One region of the Arthrobacter sp. B2060 genome, then DNA from elsewhere that is predicted to be linked to it. Evidence: riboswitches for the same ligand, from Rfam matches in the RefSeq annotation. Region 1 holds a riboswitch; each other region holds the start of a gene.
The links. Region 1 has a riboswitch for cyclic di-AMP ahead of AC5RUM_RS03100 (NlpC/P60 family protein). Riboswitches for the same ligand answer to the same signal wherever they lie in the genome.

Region 1 (5,273 bases):
TGGTGATGGCGGTGGCGAGGCCTACTTCATGGGGTTGAGCGATCCCCGGTCCCTGGAGCAAGGCGACGGCGTCTCATCATGGTGCAACCTCGTGCCAACAGGCAACGGCGGCCTGAGCACGCGCGTTCTTTTCAACGACCCCGGGTTCCCCAACAGGGGCGCAGCCAGAGCCTGGATGGCAACCGACGAATACGCCCAACTCAAGGCGCTGCTGGTAAGCCTGACCTACGCCTAAGAAGTCCTTCGCCGGTCGGGAGGAATGGCCACCCTTTGAGAGGTTCCGCCTCCCAGGGAGTCGAGATCATTTCCTCCTGGCCGTGGCGCAGGTGAACGCAACAGCACCATAATTGTGGCCATGATTGGTTCCTGGCATGCCACTGTCCTCGACTGCGCGGATCCGGATCCGCTTGCTACCTTTTACCAGCAATTACTGGGCATGATCCGCGTTCAGGATGATTCCGGCTGGATCACGATCGGTGATGCCGAGGATCGACCTGCGCTGGCGTTCCAACAAGTGGAGGACTACCGGCCACCGCAGTGGCCGGGGCAGGAGGTACCACAGCAGGCACACCTCGATGTGCGGGTGAAGGACCTCGACGAGGCAGAGCGGCAGGTACTTGCGATTGGAGCGACGTCCCTCAATCGGGGCACTGATGCGTTTCGCGTCTATTTGGACCCGGCAGGGCATCCATTCTGTCTGGTGCAGTGGTGACAGGAAGAGAGTCCAGACCAAGTGATGTCCGGCGGACCGGCCTATTGCCACGAGAGTGGGACGGACCAGCAAAGCGTCGAATGGCAGCTTAGGGCGGCCCGGGCTCATGGAGTTCAGTATCGATGGCTGCCATGTGCGCGGAAACATTCCCACGCGCCCTGCCTGGTGAACCACCGGCCGGTGCGATACTGGTCAGCACAACGGGTGGGGATTCGGGGTGGTGGGGAATGGTGCTGGACACGGCAACATTGCGGATTGCGTTCGCTGTGATGGCGTTCGCGCTCGGTCTCCTCTTTTACTTCTCCGCCTTCCGCAGCACGCGCTCCCCGTACAGTGCCTGGTGGTGCGCCGCCCTGCTGCTGTTTCTTTGCGGTTCCGCATGTTTTCTCCTCAACGGCACGCCGCACCAGTGGTGGGCCAATACGTTGGGAAATGTCCTGCTGGTTGCCGGGGCCGGGAGCGCCTGGGCCGGTGCGCGTTCGCTGCGGACGCCGAAACACAACTTCTGGCTTTTCAGCGCCCTTCCCGTCGTGGCTGGCGTGGCTTCTGCCCTCGACAATCCCGGCTCGAACGTCTGGTCCGGGGGCGCCGTTTTTCTCGCGTCGATGTCACTGATGATTGCCCTCACCTCACGCGAGCTGTGGCGTTTGGAACCCGGGTACACACGGGTCCGCATTCCCATGGCGATCGCTGCCGCCGGTGTTTCAGTGTTCTATCTGGGCCGGCTGATCGTCTTTATCGCTGCAGGCCCCGACAGCCCAACGTTCGTGACCTACTTCGGTTCCGCCGTGACCACCCTGGTTACCATGGTGCTCCTCGCGGTGGTCTCCTTCAGCATGGCCGGGCTCAGCACCGAGCAGCACACGCGGGCGCTGACAACTGTCGCCAGCCAGGACGGGCTCACGGGCTTGCTCAACCGATCGGCATTCTTGGATATGGCGTCCGAACAGCTCCGCCGCGGCCGGGGCAACAAGAGCGGGGGAGCGCTGATCCTCGCGGACCTGGACCACTTCAAGGCCATCAATGACACCCATGGCCACGCTGCCGGCGACCTGGCGCTTCAGGCCTTCGCCGAGGCCTGCCGTGCAACGGTCCGCTCCACGGACCTCGTGGGGAGGTACGGCGGCGAGGAGTTCATCGTGTTTGCCCCGGGCGCGAGCCCCTACTCCGCGAAGATCATCGTCAAGGAAATCAGCCGGCGGCTCGCCGAGGGGTCGGTTCCCGACGTGCCGAAAATGCCCACCGTCAGCTACGGCATCGCTGCGGTGGACGCGGGGGTGCTCAGCCTGGACGGACCGATAGCAGCCGCTGACGCCGCGCTCTATGAGGCCAAATCCCTCGGACGGAACCGGGCAGTTCTCGGCTAGCAGAAGAAGCCGGTGCCCCGCTGCCCCCAAGGCAGCGGAACACCGGCTTCGGCGTTAGCAGGCTTTGGCGTTGTCAGGCTCCGGCGCGCACGAAGGTGACGGGGCCGGTGGCGGTCAGCCAGGACAGCGGGTGAACCACAGTCTCGTTGACCCCGTTCATGCCGCCGCTGAGCACCTTGCCGTTGCCCACGAAGATTCCCACGTGGCCGGACTGGACCACCATGTCACCGGGCTGGGGAGTGGACACGACTTTGCCGTGGTTCATGAACTGCATCGGAGCAAGGTCGCCCACCCGGATGCCGGAGGCGCCGAGTGCCTTTTCCACCATCGCGGTGCAGTCCTGGGTGATGCCCAGCTGGGCGTAGGCCGCCGATACCATCGAGGCATTGATGCCGCCGGCGGCGGCAGCGGGAGCCTTCGCGGGCGCCGGTGCGGACTTGACGGTGACCTTCGGTGCAGAAACCTTCGAGGCGGCAACGGGAGCGGCGGGAGCGGCAGCGGCCCGGGGGGCTGCCGGGGCAGCCTGCTTTTCGGCGACGGCGGGCGCCTGCACCACGGGGGCAGGAGTGGACTTCACCGCGGGGCGCTCGAAAGCGATCTTGACGCTGGAGCTGGCGCTCAGGGGTGCCTGGACCTGGCTGGCGGCCGTGGGCGCTGACGCGGGGGCGGCGTCCTTCTGGGCCGGCGCGTTGGCGGCGTTCGCTGCCATGCTGCCGGTGAAGGCGAGTCCCGATGCCGCGAGGATTACGGCGGCCTGGCGTCCCAGTCCTCCGGCATTAGCCGTAACAGCACGCGATGCGGATACGAACGGATTCGAACGGCCGGCCGCTGCGCGGCGGGCACGGGTAAAGCGTGACGACATGAAGGAGCCTCTCCCGATGCCTGCGAGGTGAGCTGTCGGATTCGGATGGGAGACACCCGGCCGCGCGCCCTGACAAATTCAGGAGCCCTGACAAGTTCAGGAACTGCGCGGCTTCACCCCAAGGCCCGTTCGTGCGGGCCAAAATTGGTTTCCCCGTCTCTGCCGTGCATGGTCTGTGAACGGATCCCGGGCGGCGGCAGAGTTAGGCAATCAGCGCGGGAGTGCCTTCCCCGGTGAGGAAGGCACGTCTTCCACGGTACGGGAGCCTTTTCCAAAAGTCACATTAAGGTAACGGAGGTGTGTCGCGGCGCCGGGCGCTGGCTGTTCGTGCTGGCAGGGCAAAACCAGCCCTGCCGATGCCTACTTCTTGGTCTGGCGGTACCGCTCGATCTGTTTCAGCCTCCGCAGGAGGCTGTCGCGCCGCGGGTGCGGAACGGCGTCAGGCTCCTCGGCGGTGAGGTCGATGTGCTTCGTCCCGTACTGCCAGAGGAGGAGGTCATCCAGCAGCCGGTCCGGGCCGGGGGAGTAGCGGTGGTCCAGGGCCTTGCGGACCTCGGTGATCCTGTTGGCGCTGAGAAGCCCGGCGAGCTGGACGGTCTGGTTCAGGCCGTGGGCTGCCATGAGTTCGGCTGCCCACCCCCAGTCGTCATCCACTTTGCGGTCCACGTGCGGCAGCAGCGTCCGCCAGACGTCGCGGATGCGGTTGGGTGTGAGCGGGGCGGCGCCTTCACCGTCCATGTCCCAGTAGCCGCGGACCTCCTCGTAGCGTTCGTGCAGGTCCGCGAAGGCGCTCTCCACCGTCTCCAGCATGGCGGCCGTGGCGGTGAACTGACGGTCGAAATGCGGGGTCCAGGCCCGTGGATCCTCCGCCTTGAAGCGGATGTCGTGTTCAATCTCGCTCCATGCATGCGCGAACACTGTGCGGATCTGGCATTCGAAGAAGTAGCTGCCATTGGGCTGGGCTTCGGGGTTGAAGGCCTTCTGGTACTCCTTGACGGCCTCATTCTGGATGGTCCGCAGAATCAGGTGGCGGCTGGAGTAGCCGTACGTCCCGGACTCGATGGAGCCGATGTCCTTCTCGCGGTCTCCGCGGCAGTCGAACAGCTGCCGCTGCCGCTTAATGAGGTTGGCCACCACCGCATTTTCCGCAGGAAGCTTGGTGATGACGCGGACACCCACCATGTCATTGAGGGTGCGGAACGGGTCGGGGAACTTCAGGACGCGCGGGCCGCCGGGTTCCAGGGGCTCCTCGGTGCGGGAGATTTTCTCCCGGAAGGAGTCCACGGTTTTGGTGCGGCCGGTCACGAACAGCGGCGTGACCTCGGTGTCCTTGAGCATGGTCCGCAGCATCTGCAGGACGTCGCGGGTGACAAGCTTCAGGGCAGGCCGGACGCGCTCATACAGTTCCACGTTTTCCTGCACGGAGTCGCGCTGACTGACGTCCAGGCGATCCCAGTTGCTTGCCATGATTCCAAAACTATCAAGGGCGTGCGACAGCCGCCTGTGTGACACCGGCCGCGCCACCTCGGCCACTCTCTTCCGCCCGGGGGGAGCCGCGTCCCTGTAGGCTCGGGACATGGCTGATGTGCGCCGTCGGACCCTGCCGTTCTCTGGACTGCTGGGTGCTACGGCAGTGGTGACGCCGGGGGCACTTGTTGCCTCCTGCCCACCCGGACCCAAGGAGGATGCAGTGAAGCGGCAGAAGTACCAGTACGGCGACCACCCCAGCCAATGGGGCGAGCTCTTCCTGCCGGAAACGCCGCCAGCATCCTCATCACGGAACGGCAAGCGGCCGGCGACCCGAGGCATCGTGGTGGTCATCCACGGCGGATACTGGCGCTCGCAGTACGGGGCCGAGCTGGGCGAACCGCTGGCGAAGGACCTCGCAGCCCACGGGATGGCGGCCTGGAACCTGGAATACCGGCGGGCAGGCAACGGCGGCGGCTGGCCGCACACCTTCGAGGACGTGCTGGCCGGGATCGACAGGCTCCGCGGAGTCGCTGAAGAGCACGGGCTTGACCTTGCCAAGGTGGTGGCGCTGGGCCACTCCGCCGGCGGCCACCTTGCCGTCTGGGCGGCAGGACGGGACCGGCTGGCCGGGCTGGGAACCCCGGATGCTGACCGGCAGGTGGAAAGGAACCTCAACGGCGAGGCGGTGCACCTGACAGGCGTGGTCAGCCAGTCCGGGCTGCTCAACCTCGCCCAGGCGGACTGGCTTGACCTCAGCAACGGGGCGGTCAGCAACCTCATGGGCGGTTCGTCCGGGAAATACCCCAAGCGCCACAAGTATGCCGACCCCATGAGTGCGGTTCCGCTGGACGTGCCGATCTAT
Region 2 (5,273 bases), on a different contig from region 1:
CCAAACCGGCCACGGCACGTGTCGACCACCAGCGGCGCGTCTAGTCTGGTGCCATGGAGTGGCAGAGCGACATCCTCGGCGAGGGCTTCGAATCCTTTGCCTTCGAGGCCGTGGGCAGCGACGGCGTCGCACGGACGGCGACGCTTGTCCGCTATGCCCCATTGAACAACCCCGCACCGCCTGCGGCGAACCCAGCGCCACCTTCGGCGCAGGGGGAGCGGCACCGGCGCCGTGCAGTGCTGTTCCTGCACGGCTGGAGCGATTACTTTTTCAATGTTGAACTGGCACGCTTCTGGAACGGCCAGGACTTCGAGTTTTTTGCCCTGGACATGCACAACCACGGCCGCAGCCTGCGCCCCGAGGCGCACGGCGGGTACGTTGCCGACCTGGCAAACTACGACGCCGAAATCAGCACCGCCGTCGGCATGATCACGGCGATGGAGCCCGCGGCGCCGCTGTCGCTTGTGATGATGGGGCACTCCACCGGCGGCCTCGTGGCGGCCCTGTGGGTGAGCCGGAATCCGGGGGTGGTGTCACAGCTGGTCCTGAACAGTCCGTGGCTGGAAATGCACGGCAGTTCCCTGGTCCGGCGGGCCGCCTGGACCATGGTGGAGCCCCTCGCCCGCTTCCGGCCGGAGGCTGTGCTCCGCCTGCCCGAGCGCGGCTTCTACTGGCGCAGCATCAGCAACTCAGCCGAAGGGGAATGGACCCTTGATGACAAGTATCGGCCTCCTATGGCCTTTCCGGTCCGCGCCGGCTGGCTCAGCGCAGTCCTTGCCGGCCAGGCGCAGGTTGCACGCGGGCTCCATATCGGCATCCCCATCCTGGTGATGATTTCCGGTGCAAGCGCCAACGGGCCGTTCTGGACCGAAGAGATGCGCAGGACGGACGCAGTACTGGACGTCAACGTCATCGCCGTGCGGGCCCTCTCACTGGGCCAGAGCGTGTCCGTGGAGCGGATCGAGGGCGCCCTGCACGATGTTTTCCTGTCCCGTGCCGAGGTGCGCGCGGACGCATACCGGCGGCTGGCCCGGTGGATCCACGGCTTTGCCGCTGAGGACGAATCCTTCGGTCGGCTCCCATGAGAGTGGCCAGGTGCAGCCAGGAAGTCGCCCTGTTTGCCTATAGGTAGCTGGCGGGGTTGACGGTCCTGTTATTGACCATGACTTCAAAATGAAGATGGCAGCCGGTGGAGCTGCCGGTCGTTCCGACAGCGGCTATCCGTCCACCCTGCGCCAGGGTCTGGCCCTTGGAAACGCCGATGCTGGCCAGATGGTTGTATGTGGTCTTCAGTCCCTTGCCGTGGTCAACAACAATCCGGTTTCCGCCGCCGTACGGGCTCCAGCCTGCCTCGGTGACCTTTCCCCTGGCCGCAGCCAGAACGGGCGTGCCGCACGCCCCGGCGAAGTCAAGCCCCGTATGTAATTCGCCGATTGCCCCGGTCAGGGGATTGACGCGGTGCCCATATGGGGAAGTCACGATCGTAGAGGCGAGCGGTGCCCGCAGGCCTGCCGAAGGCGCGGAAGCCCGGGCGGGTTTCGGTGCCGGCTTCCGTACCGGTTTGGGTGCGGCCTTCAGTGCCGGTTTCCGCGCCGGCTTCGATGCCGCTTTCCGCGCAGCTTTCGGTGCCGCTTTCCGCGCGGCTTTCGGTGCCGCTTTCGCTGCCGCTTTCGCTGCCGGGGAGGCCTTGACCTGGGGCTGGTCAAAAACCAGTGGAGATCCTGCATCCGCGAGCAGGGAGGGTTGTGCGGCCGGAGCGGCCACTGCACTGGCAGGAGCCTCCCCCGTGGCCAAGATCCCTGTTGGGGCGGCGTGAGCCGTGGAGAGTACGGTCATGCCGATCATTCCCGTCACCGCCGCCGCAACAGCCAGCTTTTGGCCGCGGCCCCGCGGCCTGGGCACCGGGGATGAGGCTGCCCGGCGGCGGCCCTTACTGGATGTGCGCGGGAAAATGGCACGGCGCAAGCCGTGATTGTCGTGGGAAGGCACAGCGTAGGTCCTCTCGACGCCGGCGAAATTAGCTGTCGGATTCGGACGAGTGGACTGTCCGGCCTCCCCTGCCGCGCGCCTCACAGGCTGCAGTGACAGGGCCAGGCTTCACCCCAAGACGCCCAAAGGCGTCATTCATGGGTCTTCCGCCCCCGCCTGGAGTGAAGGGATCATGTACCGCCGGCGGGGTTTGGCGAAGCGGGTACACGCATACCCGGTGAAGGTATGTGGTACTAACCATGAAACCAAGAAAAACAGGGTGTTACAAATTCGTTACGTAGAGGATGGCGTGTTGCGGTTGCAGAAGGGGGAGAAAGCGACTAGGTGGCTGCCCTAAATCCGACCAGCTGGCTGCCGGTGGGCGGGGTTGCAGTGGCGGCGGGCCAACAGGAGACAAGGCGTGTCGGTAGGCTCGGTCCATGGTTGACCACGAGAACTTGATAAAGGTCAGAACCGCTTACGATTCGGTTGCCGAGGCTTACTCGAGGGTGATCCCCGATACAGCCTTTGAGTCGCTTCTCGACATGGCCATGGTCGACGAGTTCGCGGGCCACATTCGCACCTCCGCGGACCGGCTAGTGATCGACGCCGGATGCGGCGCCGGCCGAATGAGCAAATACCTGACCCGCACGGGACTGAACGTCACAGGTGTGGACCTGTCGCCCGAGATGATCCGGGTCGCGCAGCAGCTCCATCCCGGTCTCTGCTTTGAAGTGGGAGAGTTGACCGACCTGCCGGCATCCGATTCTGCTGCCGACGGCATACTTGCCTGGTATTCGATCATCCACTCCCCCAGGGCAGAGTTGCCGGCAATTGCGCGGGAGTTCTGGAGAGTCCTCCGCCCATCCGGCTCGGCGCTCATCGCTTTCCAGGCCGGCAGCGGCCATCGCACTATTAACCACGCCTACGGACATGATGTCGAGCTCAGAGCAGAACTGCATTCCCCCGAGGAAGTAGCCACCCGGTTCACTGAGCAAGGCTTCGTGGCACGCGCACAACTAGTACGCTCACCGAGAGCCATGGAAAGCCACCAGCAGGCCGCCATTCTGCTTGGCAAACCACAGCATTAGATCCTGGGCGCGCGTAGTAGTGCCGCGTGCCAGGGAAACTTCTTCGAATATCGTGAGGGTGAAGCGCGGGCCCTACCCGGGCTGATGGGTGGCGGCCGCCATGGGAGTCTTGGCAGCATCCACCGCTCCCCCGTAGCGGCGGTCCCGCTGTGCGTAGATGCCCACGGCGTCCCACAGGGTGCGGCGGTCGACGTCCGGCCAGAGCGTGTCCAGGAAGACGAACTCCGCATAGGCCGACTGCCAGAGCATGAAGTTGGACAGCCGCTGCTCCCCCGAGCTGCGCAGGAACAGGTCGACGTCGGGCAGGTCCGGTTCGTCGAGGTACTTTTGGACGGTTTTCTCCGTGATGGAACCGGGTTTGAGCCGTCCGGCGGCGACGTCCTCGGCGATCGCCGATACGGCATCGGCAATCTCGGCGCGGCCACCGTAATTAACACACATGGTTAACGTGCACGTGCTGTTTCCGGCGGTATAGGCCTCGGCTTCTTCCAGTTCGCGGATCACTGATCCCCAGAGCTTGGGCCGGCGGCCGGACCAGCGCACCCGCACGCCCCAGTCGTCCAGCTGGTTCCGCTGCCGGCGCAGCACATCCTTGTTAAATCCCATCAGGAAGCGCACTTCCTCCGGGGACCGCCGCCAGTTCTCCGTGGAGAAGGCGTAGACGGTGATGTACTTGATGCCCAGTTCGATGGCCCCGGCCACCACGTCCAGCAGCGCAGGCTCCCCCGCCTTGTGGCCCTCGATGCGGGGCAGCCCCCGCTGGTTGGCCCACCGTCCGTTGCCGTCCATAACAATCGCCACGTGCCGGGGCACGAATTCCGCCGGGATCGCCGGGGCAACAGCACCGGAAGGGTGCGGATACGGCGGCACCACCGGAGCGGTCCGGCGCCGGGCAGGGGTGCTCTTCTTTCCCAAGGACACTGTTAGGTACGCTCCACATGTTTGAGGGATTTCAGGACACGTTCAAGATGCCACTGCAGGTAACTGGCCACGAGGCCTGCCGCTTCCCGCCGGTGCAGCGGCAGTGAGGAATCCGCCGTCGTCCAGTTTCCGGTGAGCAGGGCACCCAACAGCGCCACCGTCTCGGCGGCCGGGGCCGCTGACCCGGGCGGCCGGCACTCCCCGCAGACCATGCCGCCCAGCGGCGCTGAAAAGGCGTTGTGCGGCCCTGCCGCACCGCAGCGCGCACAGCGGGTAAAGCTGGGCGCCCAGCCGCCGGTGGCCAGCGCGCGCAGCAGGTAGGAGTCCAGGATCAGTTCCGGCGTGTGGTCCCCGCGGCTCAGGGCTGCCAGCGCCCCGACGAGCAGGTTGTACTGCGCGGTGCCGGCCTCGCCGTCGACGTCTGTCAGCTTTTCAGCGGTCTCCGTCATGGCGGCGGCAACTGTGTACCTGCCGTAGTCGGCGGCGATGTTTCCGCCGTAGGCACCCTTGGCGACGGCTTGGGTGACGATGTCCAGCGACTTGCCGGACACCAGCTGCAGGTCCGCCACCATGAAGGGTTCAAGACGGGCGCCGAAGCGGCTGCTGGTGCGGCGGACGCCCTTCGCGACCGCCCTCACCTGGCCGTGGTGCTTCGTCAGCAGCGTGATGATCCGGTCCGCTTCACCCAGTTTGTGGGTGCGCAGCACTACGGCCTCATCGCGGTAGGCACGCGCTGCAAATGACTGTTGGACCACGCTTAATCTTCGCACTGTCTGCAGGAAAACCCTGCTATCCGGCGTGCAGGTGCGCCGCCCGGCCCTGCCGGCGGCGCACCTGAACGGGTTAGGCCTGGGCGTCCCGGATGGCGCGGTTCACGGCCGAGATGACTGCCTTCAGCGAGGACATGCTGGTGTTCGGGTCAATGCCGATGCCCCACAGCACCCGTTCTCCGACGGCGCACTCCACATAGGCAGCGGCGCGGGCGTTTCCGCCTTCCGAGAGGGCGTGCTCGCTGTAGTCCAGCACCCGGACGTCCACGCCGTCCTGGCCGAGGATGTCCAGCAGCGCGGCGATGGGACCGTTGCCGGTGCCGGTGCGCCTGACCTGGGCGCCGTCCACGGTGAGGGTGGTGTGCAGGGTCATGGACCCGTTGTCATCGGTTTCGGTCTTGACCGTTCCCAGGGAGTAGCGGCCCCACTGCCGATCGGACGAATCGGACGGCAGGTACTCGTCCTGGAAGACCTGCCACAGCTGGGCGCCGCTGACCTCGCCGCCGTGGGTGTCGGTGCGCTT
Region 3 (5,273 bases), on a different contig from region 1:
AGCAGCCTGACGGCCTACTCCGCCGGCGTTGTCGCCGACAGCCTTGGCAATGACGGACAGCGAGTTGGTCTTGGTGACCTCGGCGCGGTGGCGTGCAATGGTCGCACGTGTAGTCATGATTTCTCTCTTTCGTGTTCCACGGCCCGCTGTAGCAGGCCGCGGTTTAGCGACGCGCCGGCGTCTTGGGGGTACGCCGAATCGTCTCGAATGGGGGGTTTTAGCGAAGGGTGTAGAACGAGGACGTGCCCGTGGCGGACACTGCATGCAGGATGGTGCCCTGCGAGGGGTTCAGCGCGCTGATCATCATGCCGTTGCCAACGTAGATGCCAACGTGGGCACCGCCGTTCTGCATGACCAGGTCGCCGGGAGCGGGAGTCGACGTGGGCTTCATGGCTGTCCACGCATTGACGCGCGGAATGCTGATGCCCGCCTGTGCGTAGACCCACTGGGTGAAGCCGGAGCAGTCCCAGCCGCTGGGAGTGGTGCCACCCCAGACGTACGGGCTGCCGATACCGGTGTAGGCGATGCCCGCGAGACCTGACGTTGCACCCGAGCCTGCGGCGTCAACCAGTTTCCCGGCCTTGGCCGCGATGGTTTCCACGGCAGCTTCGGGGCTGGCCGTGTCGTCGCTGGACTGGGGCGCGACTGTCTCAATGACGGGGGCTGCCTCGGTGGTAACGGCAGGACGCTCGAAGGAGACGGTTGCGGTGGGCGCGGCGGTCACAGCAAGCTGTGCCGCCTGGGATCCGGACTCAGCGGAGGCGGAAACACCGATGTTGGCGTCGGACGCGTTGGCTGGCATGCCGGCGCTCAGGACGAGACCTGAAGCGGCCGCAATGACTGCTGCCTGACGACCTACTGTGCCTGCATTGGCGCTTACTGCCTTGGACACGGAGTCCAGCGGGTTCTTACGAACCGTTTGCGCACGGTGGCGCGCAAGATTGTGGCGTGAAGACACGAAGGTAGCCTCTCCCAATGCCTACGAGGTGAGCTGTCGGATTCGGATGGGAGTCACCCGGCCGCGCCGCTTCCTGGGAAGCTTTGCGACTTAACCCCAAGGCCTTCTTGCGAAGACCAAAATTGGTTCCCCCGCCCCTGCCAGACGATGTAATGCGAACGGACCTTGAGCGGTGGCAGAGTTAGGCAATCCACTCAAGGGCGTCAACTTCGGAAAAGTTGACGCGGTTTAGACGGTACAACAGTTCGGAGGGAATGTCACATTCAGGTCACGGCGTGTCACGAGAATCTGAGAGCTCTCCATCGGCTTTGCTTACAGCCAGCCTTCGGGATCAACGACTTCTCCGTTGACCATCACCTCAAAGTGGAGGTGGCAGCCGGTGGATGCGCCGGTGGTCCCGCTGAGTGCCACCGTGTCGCCCCGGCTGACCTTCTGGCCGACCTGAACGCTCGATGACGACAAATGGTTATACGTGGTTTCGAGGCCGTTGCCATGGTCGATGACAACCCTGTTGCCGCCGCCAAACTCGTGCCAGCCCGCAAACGTGACCGTGCCGCTGGCCGCTGCGTACACCTCTGTTCCACACTGGGCCGCGAAGTCCTGGCCACGGTGGAACTCTCCGGCGCCGCCAGTGATGGGGCTCACGCGGTATCCGAAGGGCGAGGACTTCACCATGGTGGCCAAGGGCATGCCAAGGCTGCCGACGGAGGCTGCGCGGCTGATACTGCCGGCGGACTGTGCGCTCAGGAGCTGCTTGAGCTTGCCATCCGGGTCACCGGCTGTCGCAACGGAGGTGCGGCTGAAGTCAATCTTGGCTGCCGCCTCGGCGGAGACCTCTGGCTGCGCCGTGGCGGCACCTGCGGCGGCCGGGGCGCTGTGGTCGGCCGTGGCCAGGACCGGGCTCGTGGCGGGCACTGTGACGGTCAGCAGGAGGCCCGAGGCGGCAAGGGCCACGCCGACCTTCTGCCCGACTCCGCTGGCAGCGGCGAAGTCAGCGACCTGACGGAAAGGACTGCGTTGCTTCCGCGCTTGACGCTGCGCATCGCGGGGTCGCTCAGCGGCGACCGCTACGGGCGTGCGGGGCTCGGCAGCGGAGCCGGTAGCGCGGCGGCGGCCCCGGGCATTCTGCATGGTCAAGAACGGTTCCTCTCTGGGTAGCCTGCGAAGTTAGCTGTCGGATTCGGGTCAGAGAGTTGATCGACCCGGTCCGCAATGACAAGCCTTTTTGGCACAGAGGTATCCGGGGATTCCGTCTGTGGAAGGTGGCTTGCTGCTGCGGACTTCACCCCAAGGCCGTTTTAAACGGCCAGTTGTGGTTCCTCCGCCTCTGCCAGAAGGTGTTTCGAGCGACTGATCCGCTGGCAGAGTTCGGCTCCGGATCAGGTAACGCTTTGGTATCGGCGCTGCGACTTAACTATAGGCGATTAAAGCTTGCGGTAATAATTCCGTTATCTTGCTTGTGCAAAAGTGGTGGGTCATCCTGCCAGCTGATGTCGGACAACCTGCACCGGGGTGACTCAGGCCACCCGGACAAACACGTGCGCAGCAACTTCGGGCGGCAACTCGAGGGCGCCGTCGATGCCAGGGACACGCACGGAAATGTACTCCCCGACCCGTTCCAGCGACACGGTCGCTCCCGGGCGGATCCCGCCCTCGTCCAGCTGCTGCAGGAGTTCGGGCTCGACCTGAATCGGTTCGGCGAGCCTGCTGACGGTCACCCGCGAGTCCGGGCCATAACTGCCCATGGCGTCCAGCAGGTTCAGGTCGACGTCGGCAAAGGTGCGTGTCGGCTCGCCGCCCAGCGCAGCCAGCCCGGGAATGGGGTTGCCATAGGGCGATTCCGTGGGGTGATTCAGCATCTCGTAGATCCTGCGTTCCACGCGTTCGCTCATCACGTGTTCCCACCGACACGCTTCGTCATGAACATACGCCCAGTCCAGGCCAATGACGTCGGCAAGCAGGCGCTCGGCCAGCCGGTGCTTGCGCATCACCTCGGTGGCGCGTTTGCGCCCTACTTCGGTCAACTCCAGGTGCCGGTCGCCGGTAACCACAACCAGCCCGTCCCGCTCCATCCGTCCGACGGTCTGGGAGACGGTAGGACCCGAATGGCGGAGGCGCTCGGCGATGCGGGCACGCAGTGCCACGATGTTCTCTTCTTCCAGCTCCAAAATGGTCCGAAGATACATCTCCGTGGTGTCGATCAGATCCGTCATTCAGCTCAGCTCCTCGAGCACAGTACTTGCGTTCTCCCACGGTACCGCGGGCCCCTCGTCTGGCGGCTCGGCATCCAGCCGCCGCGGCCCCAATCCGGCGGCGGTGCAACGCCGACTGTCCGCCTGTTCGTCCACCAAAAGCTTAGCCTATTTTGAATTACTCCGGATAAACCGCGGCGTCTCAATGACTGGACTGTGACGGGCACGGTTCCCGGGATTTCCGCGTCTCAGGCAGAATAAAGGGGGCCTTCGCGGGCAGCCATACCTGACCGCCGGTCACCAACTGTCCCCGCCGATCCGCATGTCCATGCCGAAAATTGGAGCCCCTGTGAGCGAGACCAGCATCACCATCCCAGCAAACCTCCTGCCCAAGGATGGACGGTTCGGCGCCGGACCTTCCAAGGTCAGGCCGGAGCAGGTCGAGGCGCTGTCCGCAGCCGCCACCACGCTCCTGGGCACGTCCCACCGCCAGGCGCCGGTGAAGAACCTTGTCGGATCGGTTCGTGAGGGCCTCAGCACGTTCTTCCGCGCCCCCGAGGGCTATGAAGTTATCCTCGGCGTGGGTGGCTCGACGGCGTTCTGGGACGTGGCGAGTTTTGGCCTCGTGGAGCAGAAGGCCCAGCACCTCTCCTTCGGTGAGTTCGGTTCGAAGTTTGCCGCGGCCACCAACAAGGCCCCGTTCCTTGCGGATTCGTCCATCATCAAGTCGGAGCCGGGAACCTGCCCCGAGCCCCGGGCAGAGGCAGGCGTTGACGTCTACGCCTGGCCGCAGAACGAGACCTCCACCGGTGTTGCCGCCCCGGTCAAGCGCGTGAGCGGCGCGGATGCAGGTTCCCTCGTCCTGGTGGACGCTACGTCCGCTGCCGGAGGACTGGACGTAGACGTCGCCGAGACCGACGTTTACTACTTCGCACCGCAGAAGAACTTCGCTTCCGACGGCGGCCTGTGGCTGGGTCTCTTCTCCCCCGCCGCGCTGGAGCGTGCCGCGCGGATCAAGGCCGGCGGCCGCTGGATCCCGGACTTCCTGGACCTGCAGACGGCCATCGACAACTCGAAGCTGAACCAGACCTACAACACCCCGGCGCTGGCCACCTTGGTGACCCTCGACGCGCAGGTGCAATGGCTCAACTCCAACGGCGGCCTCGACTTCGCCGCCGGCCGAACCGCCGACTCCGCGGGCCGCATCTACAAGTGGGCCGAGGCCTCCGAGTTCGCTACGCCGTTCGTCGCCAACGCCGCGGAACGCTCCAACGTCATCGCCACGATCGACTTTGATGACTCAATCGATGCCGCGGCCATCGCCAAGGTACTGCGCGCCAACGGCATTGTGGACACGGAACCGTACCGCAAGCTGGGACGTAACCAGCTCCGTATCGCGACTTTCGTGGCGATCGACCCTGCGGACGTTTCGGCGCTGCTGGAGTGCATCGACTACGTGGTGGGCGAGCTGAAGAAGTAGCCTCCCCGCGCCGCTGCCACAGGCAGCATCAGCGTTCGACGGCGCCGTCCGGGCTCGTGTCCCGGCCGGCGCCGTTCGCCGTTCAGCCTTCCTCGCCGGCCGGGTCCTTTGCGGTTTCCTTTACGGCTGCCTCCGGGGAAACCTCCGGCTCCTCCGCGGCTCCGGCACCGGGAGCGCCCGCCTCTGACACCCCTGCCCCAGCGGCCTGCGGTGCGTCTTCGTCCGCCAATGCATCGTCCTGGGCATCCTCCGGCCGGACACGCTCCGCCCAGGGAACCCACTCCGGGGCGAGGATCGAGTCCTCGGAGGGCAGCAGGCCCAGCTCGTTCACGGTGATCACCTTGGACCGCGAATTTCGTGTGAGCACGGCGTACCACTGCCATCCGACGTAACCGGGCAGCTTGGATTCGAACAGGTGGGTCACCAGGCGGTCACCCTCCGTGCGCGCGGCCAGGTGTTCGCCGATTTCCGATGCCTTGGCGATGCCTTCGATGGCGGTCCGGGCCACGTCTACGGCAGCCGCGAGGACGGCGTCGGGTTTTCCGGTGCGCCAGACCGGGACACCGGCACGCTTCCCGGGCGTCTTTGGTGCCGCCTTTGATTCGGCCTGTTCAGGTTCCGGGTTCATGGGGACCTAGGCGTC

Region 2: linked by a shared signal. The riboswitch ahead of AC5RUM_RS08735 (M23 family metallopeptidase) and the one ahead of AC5RUM_RS03100 (NlpC/P60 family protein) in region 1 are both predicted to bind cyclic di-AMP.
Region 3: linked by a shared signal. The riboswitch ahead of AC5RUM_RS13510 (M23 family metallopeptidase) and the one ahead of AC5RUM_RS03100 (NlpC/P60 family protein) in region 1 are both predicted to bind cyclic di-AMP.

Annotation. Positions count from the first base shown of each region.
Region 1 is NZ_JBNHFR010000001.1:645,124-650,396, reverse strand. Features, by position in the region: gene AC5RUM_RS03115 (hypothetical protein) at 1-235, shown strand, start outside; gene AC5RUM_RS03110 (VOC family protein) at 356-712, shown strand; gene AC5RUM_RS03105 (GGDEF domain-containing protein) at 940-2,079, shown strand; gene AC5RUM_RS03100 (NlpC/P60 family protein) at 2,153-2,941, opposite strand; cyclic di-AMP (ydaO/yuaA leader) riboswitch at 2,949-3,150, opposite strand; gene AC5RUM_RS03095 (GTP pyrophosphokinase) at 3,302-4,408, opposite strand; gene AC5RUM_RS03090 (alpha/beta hydrolase) at 4,632-5,273, shown strand, end outside.
Region 2 is NZ_JBNHFR010000003.1:413,719-418,991, reverse strand. Features, by position in the region: gene AC5RUM_RS08740 (alpha/beta fold hydrolase) at 54-1,085, shown strand; gene AC5RUM_RS08735 (M23 family metallopeptidase) at 1,123-1,836, opposite strand; gene AC5RUM_RS08730 (hypothetical protein) at 1,835-1,972, shown strand; cyclic di-AMP (ydaO/yuaA leader) riboswitch at 1,995-2,168, opposite strand; gene AC5RUM_RS08725 (class I SAM-dependent methyltransferase) at 2,409-3,059, shown strand; gene AC5RUM_RS08720 (isoprenyl transferase) at 3,132-3,980, opposite strand; gene recO (DNA repair protein RecO) at 3,983-4,735, opposite strand; gene leuA (2-isopropylmalate synthase) at 4,824-5,273, opposite strand, start outside.
Region 3 is NZ_JBNHFR010000007.1:53,268-58,540, reverse strand. Features, by position in the region: gene AC5RUM_RS13520 (NlpC/P60 family protein) at 1-117, opposite strand, end outside; gene AC5RUM_RS13515 (C40 family peptidase) at 218-892, opposite strand; cyclic di-AMP (ydaO/yuaA leader) riboswitch at 963-1,132, opposite strand; gene AC5RUM_RS13510 (M23 family metallopeptidase) at 1,271-2,095, opposite strand; cyclic di-AMP (ydaO/yuaA leader) riboswitch at 2,100-2,308, opposite strand; gene AC5RUM_RS13505 (iron-dependent transcriptional repressor DtxR) at 2,476-3,171, opposite strand; gene serC (phosphoserine transaminase) at 3,500-4,630, shown strand; gene AC5RUM_RS13495 (DUF3027 domain-containing protein) at 4,713-5,258, opposite strand; gene AC5RUM_RS13490 (cold-shock protein) at 5,265-5,273, opposite strand, start outside.